Regions from separate parts of the Pseudactinotalea sp. Z1732 genome, predicted to be linked through region 2. Evidence: predicted binding sites of a transcription regulator. Region 2 holds the regulator's gene; the other holds the start of a gene.
What was found. The regulator HrcA, encoded in region 2, represses chaperone genes, less so after heat shock. The targets are predictions, from matches to a motif close to TTNGCACTCGNNNNNNNCGAGTGCNAA.

Region 1: ACPL7H_RS16820 (Hsp20/alpha crystallin family protein) is a predicted target of HrcA. The motif match lies at 1,774-1,800, and genes of this name have one in related genera.

What each region holds. Positions count from the first base shown of each region.
Region 1 is NZ_JBMPQC010000013.1:3,576-6,976, forward strand. It holds gene ACPL7H_RS16805 (C39 family peptidase) at 1-289, shown strand, start outside; gene ACPL7H_RS16810 (DUF1905 domain-containing protein) at 346-657, opposite strand; gene ACPL7H_RS16815 (hypothetical protein) at 719-1,186, opposite strand; gene ACPL7H_RS16820 (Hsp20/alpha crystallin family protein) at 1,261-1,698, opposite strand; gene ACPL7H_RS16825 (class I SAM-dependent methyltransferase) at 1,848-2,594, shown strand; gene ACPL7H_RS16830 (PPOX class F420-dependent oxidoreductase) at 2,673-3,140, shown strand.
Region 2 is NZ_JBMPQC010000002.1:232,812-236,212, forward strand. It holds gene ACPL7H_RS04910 (DUF3097 domain-containing protein) at 1-746, opposite strand, end outside; gene hrcA (heat-inducible transcriptional repressor HrcA) at 932-1,960, shown strand; gene dnaJ (molecular chaperone DnaJ) at 1,985-3,103, shown strand; gene ACPL7H_RS04925 (PhoH family protein) at 3,217-3,401, shown strand, end outside.

The DNA.
Region 1 (3,401 bases), on a different contig from region 2:
CCCCCTGGTCTGCTCGATGTCGTTCACCGAAGCCGACCTCGACGGCGCCGGATACGGGACGAACGGGCACCTGCTGACGATCGTAGGGTTCGACTCCGACGGAGACGTCGTGGTCAACGACCCGGCCTCCCAGGACGAGGCCGACGACGGCAAGGTGCGCGTCACCTACCGCCGCGACCAGTTCGAGAGCCTCTGGCTGACCACGTCGGGCGGCCTCGTCTACGTCATCGCACCCCCGGGCCACGCCCTGCCCGAGCCCGTGGACGCGGCGGAACCGAACTGGGTCTGAACCGGCTGGCACTCACGGCATCCTTTGGCCCACACTGCAGGCCGCGGCTACGCGCCTCATCTCACGGTGATCTGGGGCCGTCCCGGCTCCAGTTCCAGGTGGGCTGAGACCAGGTCACCATCGTCGATCTGCTCAGCCCGTCGTACCGCCACCTTCACCGGCAGTGCGTACAGGCCTTCCTTGGGGAACATGGAGGTCTGCCAGGTGGTGGCACCGATGCGCGCTCGGACGGGGATCGCCCCCCAGCCGTAACTGACGTCAGCGGCCACGGCGTGGATGTCGGCACTGATCGGCTCGGGTACGGTGATGAAGTAGAACGGGGCGGGGCCGCGCCAGTACCAGATCTCGCCCTCGAAATCCCAGGTCATCACTGCTCCTCGACCGCTCAGTCTAGGCTCGCTGCGGCACGCCCGCGATGGGCATCGGGTGTCAGGTGCGCACGACCATCGCCCGCACGCGGTTACCGCCGTCCTCCCACTCGCTCACGCGTCTCCAGTTCGCTTCACGGAGGCGCTGGTCGATGAGCTCCTCCCAGGTGGCCGGGCTCAGCCGCGCGGGCAGCGACAGTACCTCCACCTCGACGCGAGTGGAGGGGATGGTCACCGAGATCTGGCCGGGGGGTTCGTGATGCTCACCCCCGGGCGACTCGGAGTCCACGGCGATGATGCGCTGGGCATGCTCGGCCGCGACCGACCAGATCTCGCCTTCGGTGGCTACCGATTCATAGCCCCCCGTGCCCTCGATCTCATTGCCCGCGCCGTCGCGCTCGACCGTGTAACTGAAGGTGGCCTCGAAGACGGCGTCAACGTCGACGTCATCGGTGTGCTCGGCCAGTGCCGGAACCAGTGACTGCTCGATCGCTTCGGCCCTGGTCCGGTACCGCTTCGGGTGAGACACGCTCCTGCCTCCGTACGCAGGTGGACCGGTGGTGGCGGGCCAGCCCGGCCGGGCACCCGCCACCACCGCATGGTTCAGCCCGCTTGCTCGATCCTGGACTGATTACTCGAGTGGGCAACCTCGATCTTGCGAGGCTTGGCTTCCTCGGCCACCGGGATCGTCAGCGACAGCACCCCATCGGCGTATGAGGCGTCGATCCGGTCCACCGACACCCCGCTACCGAGCATCAGTTGGCGCGCGAATGTGCCGGTGGGCCGCTCCCGCGCGAGCCACTGGGTCTGTTGGTTCTCCGCCTGTCCGCGCTCAGCACGGATTGTCAGCGTCTGGTCCTCGACGTCGACATCGATCGAGGACGGATCGACCCCGGGAAGGTCCATGTTCAGAACGAACTTGTCCCCATCGCGATACAGGTCGATCGGCATCGCATTGCTGCGTCCGGAGGACATCACTTGTCCCAGCGCATTGCTGAATACACGGTCCATCTCGCGGAACGGGTCGATTCGCGTTGCCATCACCATCACCTCCGAGTGGATACCCGGGCCCGGACCTTCCAGGCCCGATGAAGACGACCGTTGTCACGGCCGATTTTAGCACTCTCATGCCGAGAGTGCTAACGGCTGGTGCTCACGAATTGGGGTGACACGGGTGCGACCATGGGGTGATGACGACATTCGACGAACTGCTCGCCGAGGGTGCGGCGGTACCCACCGAGGGCTGGGACTTCAGTTGGTTCGCCGGCCGGGCCAGCGAGGAGCGCCCGCCCTGGGGCTACGCCGGACTGGTCGCGCAGCGATCGGGCACCGCGCGGGCGATGCTCGACGTCCAGACGGGTGGGGCCGAGGTGCTCGCGCAGATACCGCACGTCCCACCACTGCTGCGCGCCACCGAGTCCTGGCCCCCGAACCTCGACCTGGCCCGCCCACGACTGACGGCGCTCGGGGGCCAGGTGGTGCAGGTGGAGGACACCGAACCGTTGCCGTTCGACGACGGCACCTTCGACCTGGTGGTCTCCCGCCACCCCACCGTGGTGCTCTGGGAGGAGGTCGCCCGGGTGCTTCGTCCAGGCGGAACCTACCTGTCCCAACAGGTGGGGAAGGCCAGTGTGCACGAGTTGTCGGAGGCGATGCTGGGGGACTTCGAACCCTCCGACGGACGCAGTCCGGAGCGAGCGGTGGCCGCCGCCGAAGGGGCCGGGCTCCGGGTGCGGGACCTGCAGACCGCCCGCCTACGGATGGCCTTCAACGACATTGCCGCCGTGGTGCACTTCCTGCGCAAGGTGATCTGGATCGTGCCGGGGTTCACCGTGGAGGCCTACCGTCCGCAGTTGGAGCTCCTGCATGAGCGCATCCAGGCCGAGGGCCCGTTCGTGGCGCACAGCACCCGGTTCCTGATCGAAGCGGGCCGGTAGCCGTGACGGTGGTGCCCAGTGGAGGCGCAGTGCCCTCGTCCGTGGTGGCGCGGGCCGAGTGGCGGTAGCGTGGGGGCCATGAGCATCGCCACCGCCACCCGCGTGGAGCGGGCCGAACTGTTGGACTTCATCCGCCCCCGGCACCGGGTCACGCTGATCACCCACAAGGCCAGCGGAGGGCTGCAGGTCTCGCCGGTGAGCGCGGGAGTCGACGAGGCCGGCCGGGTGGTGATCGCCACCTACCCCGAACGAGCCAAGACCACCAACGCACGGCGCAACCCGCAGGTCTCGATGCTGGTGCACTCCGATGAGTGGAACGGGCCCTACGTGCAGGTGGACGGGACGGCCGAGGTGCTCGACGTACCCGAGGCCGTCGAGCCACTGGTGGAGTACTTCCGCAGCATTTCGGGGGAGCACCCGGACTGGGCCGAGTACCGCGAGGCCATGGTGCGCCAGGGCAAGTCCCTGCTCCGCATTGAGATCACCGGCTGGGGTCCGATCGCCACCGGTGGCTTCCCACCCGGGCGGGAGCCGGCAGGCGGGTAGGCACTCCTCCGGTACCCACCTACGCAACTCCGATAGTGCATGAGCGCAGCCGGCTGGCGCGGTTGCGGTGCGTGACTAGCACGTTCCCCACCGGTGAGCGAGTCCATTTCCCCGGACCCCCGGGCCCCGGGACCGGGACGTCCGGTGGCCCCTGGAACGCGTAAGTACGCAGATCAGGCACAAAGTCACGGTGGCATCACGCCCAGCCGGGGGGAGTGACGGCTAGGTCTCACTTCGGTAACGATGCGGACACGAATGCCG
Region 2 (3,401 bases):
GTCTCGGCCGGCCAACCCAGTGCCGTCAGGGTGCCGACCTTGATGTCGACGCCCCGTGGCACCGAGGGCCACTGGGTCAGCCCGAGCCGGGCGGGCTTGACCGCCTGCCACACGTCCACGTACGGGTGCCCCAGCACCAGCAGGTTCTGCGCGCCGCATGCGCGCATCGCCTCGGCCGCTATCCGGGACTCCTTCGATCCCGGCACCAGATGGTCCACCAGCACCCCCAGGCGCCGGTGCGGACCGGGCGCGAAGTCGGCTGCGGCGCGGGCAAGGTGATCCACGCCGTCGAGCATCTCCACGACGACTCCCTCCAGGCGCAGGTCCTCGCCCCAGACCTTCTCGATCAGTTCAGCGTCGTGGCGTCCCTCCACCCAGATCCGGGAAGCCCGGGCCACCCGAGCCCGGGCGCCGGTCACGGCGCGAGAACCCGAGGCGGTGCGGGCCCGGGTAGTCCGAGCACTGGCCGGTGGGAGGACCAGGTGCACCGGCTTACCGTCCACCCAGAACCCGGGCCCGAGCCGGAACGCCCGCTCCTTCTCGTGCCGGTCGGCCAGTACCACCACGACCATCCCGCCGGACTTCTCCACCCGCACCACCGCACCGGTGAAGCCTGTCTCGGCGTCCTCCACCACCAGGCCCACCTGGGCCGGGACCTTGGGCACCGGTGCGGCGACCGGGTGGGGGTCGGCGGAGAGCACGTCGGTGCCGTAACGATCGAATCCTGGATACTGCGAAGGGCTCATCCGGGTGAGGCTACGCACATCGCTGGGGTATTCGGCGCAGCGACGCGTAGAATTGGCACTCGAAACCGGTGAGTGCTGATCCACACTGCCGCCGGTGGCGGTCGATCACGGCACCAAGGGCCCTCGGGGCGCCGGTGCCGACCATGAGGCGCATGATGAGGGACCACGCGGAGAGGAGGCCCGGGATGAGTTCGGAACGTCAACTGGAGGTACTGCGCGCGATCGTGCAGGACTACGTGCGATCCCGTGAGCCGGTCGGGTCCCGCAACCTCGTGGAACGGCACAACCTCGGCGTGTCACCGGCGACGATCCGCAATGACATGGCGGCGCTGGAGGACGGTGGCTACATCGCCCAGCCGCACACCTCGGCCGGCCGGATCCCCACCGACAAGGGTTACCGGTTCTTCGTGGATCAGATCGCCGCGCTCAAGCCCCTATCGGTGGCTGAGCGCCGTGCCATCGCCGGTTTCCTCGAGGGCGCGGTGGACCTCGACGACGTGCTGGAGCGCAGCGTGCGACTGCTCGCCCAGTTCACCCAGCAGGTGGCCGTGGTGCAATACCCCTCTCTGCGCCGGTCGGCCCTGCGCCACGTCGAACTGATCCCCGTCTCGGCTACCCGGTTGATGGTGGTCATCATCACCGACACCGGGCGCGTGGAACAGCGCATGGTGGCGATGCCCGAGGCGATGGATGCGGCGGTGCTCGGGGAACTGCGGGCCCGGATCAACGCCCTGGGTGCCGGCCGGGAACTGCCCGGGCTGCGCAGCGCACTGACCGATCTGGAGAACGTCTTCGACCCCGAGGAGCGGGCCATGGTCGCCGAGGTGGTGAGCGCGGTGCTGGATACCGTCGGGGAGGACGTCGAGGATCGGATCGTGATGGCCGGGACGGCGAACCTGGCCCGATCCGACACCGACTTCACCCGCACCATCTCACCGGTCCTGGAGGCACTGGAGGAGCAGGTGGTGCTGTTGCGGTTGCTCTCGGAGATGGCCGAGGACGCCTCCGGTGCCTCGCCGGCGGTACGGATCGGTCGCGAGACCTCCTCCGAGCACCTGTCCGAGACCTCCGTGGTCGCGGGGGGTTACGGTGGGACCGGAAGCCAGGCGATCGCCCAGGTGGGGGTCCTGGGCCCGACCCGCATGGATTACCCCACCACGATGGCCACGGTCCGCGCCGTGGCGCGTTACCTGTCCAGGATCCTGTCCGCCTGAGTCGATGAGTCAAGAAAGCGATCAGTGAGCGACTACTACGCCGTTCTCGGTGTCGAACGCGACGCCAGTACCGAGGAGATCAAGCGCGCCTACCGTAAGTTGGCGCGCCAGCACCATCCCGACGTGGCCGGAGCGGATGGTGCCGAGAAGTTCAAGGACATCGCCGCCGCCCATGACGTGCTGTCCAATCCGGACAAGCGTCGCCAGTACGACGCCGGCGGACTGGGTGGGATGAACGGCGGTGGCGGTGGGGACTTCCCGTTCTCCGACATCTTCGACTTCTTCTCCGCCGCTGCCGGTGGCGGCGGCCAGCGTGGCCCCACCCCGCGGGCCCGGCGCGGCCAGGACGCGCTGCTGCGGGTCACCGTCACGCTGGAGGAGGCCACCTTCGGGGTGACCAAGGACCTCGAGGTGGACACCGCCGTGGTCTGTCAAACCTGCCACGGCACCTGCTGTGCGCCCGGGACGGGTCCGCGCACCTGTGACATGTGCGGGGGCCGCGGTTCGGTGCAGCGGGTAGCCCGCTCCTTCCTCGGCAATGTGATGACCAGCCAGGCGTGCGCGGCCTGCCAGGGCTTCGGCTCCGTGATCGAGCACCCGTGCGCCGAGTGCTCCGGCGAGGGTCGCGTCCGCTCCCGCCGCACCATCAACATCAACATCCCCGCCGGGGTGGACGAGGGCACCCGGATCAAACTCACCGGTCAGGGTGAGACCGGTCCGGGCGGTGGACCCCCTGGTGACCTGTACGTGGAGATCCGGGAGAAGTCCCACCCGACGTTCACCCGCCGCGGCAACGATCTGCACTGCACGGTGGAACTGCCGATGACGGCCGCGGCGCTGGGCACGGTGCTGACCATCGAGACCCTCGACGGCGACCAGGACATCGACGTGCGTGCCGGCACCCAGCCCGAGGAGGTCCTGACCCTGCGCGGACTGGGCGTGGGTGTGCTCAGCAGTGGTGGCCGCCGCGGTGACCTGCACGTACACATCCAGGTCAGGGTGCCCACCGGGCTGGACGAGACCCAGGAGGGGCTACTCAAGGACCTGGCCGCCGAGCGCGGTGAGGAACGCCCGCAGGGGCGGCTGGCCCCGGCCGGCTCCGGGATGTTCTCACGGCTGCGGGACCGCTTCTCCGGACGCTGACCCGAGGGCCAGACCACGGCCGGATCGGTCGATCTCGTAGACTCCGCAGTGTCCGGTCCCCACGATGTGTGGACCCCGTCCGAGCAAGGAGACCCTGGGCGACGGCCCGGCCCATGACCGATCCCACCCTTGAACCGCAACCCGGCCATGTCCGCGAGGAGGTCACCGTACCGGCGCACGTCCCGATGGTGGCCCTGCTCGGTCAGCGAGATGAGGTGCTCCGTGCCGTGGAGGAGGGGTTCCCCGGCCTCGATGTGCACGTGCGCGGGAACCAGATCGCGCTCAGTGGCCCCAAGGG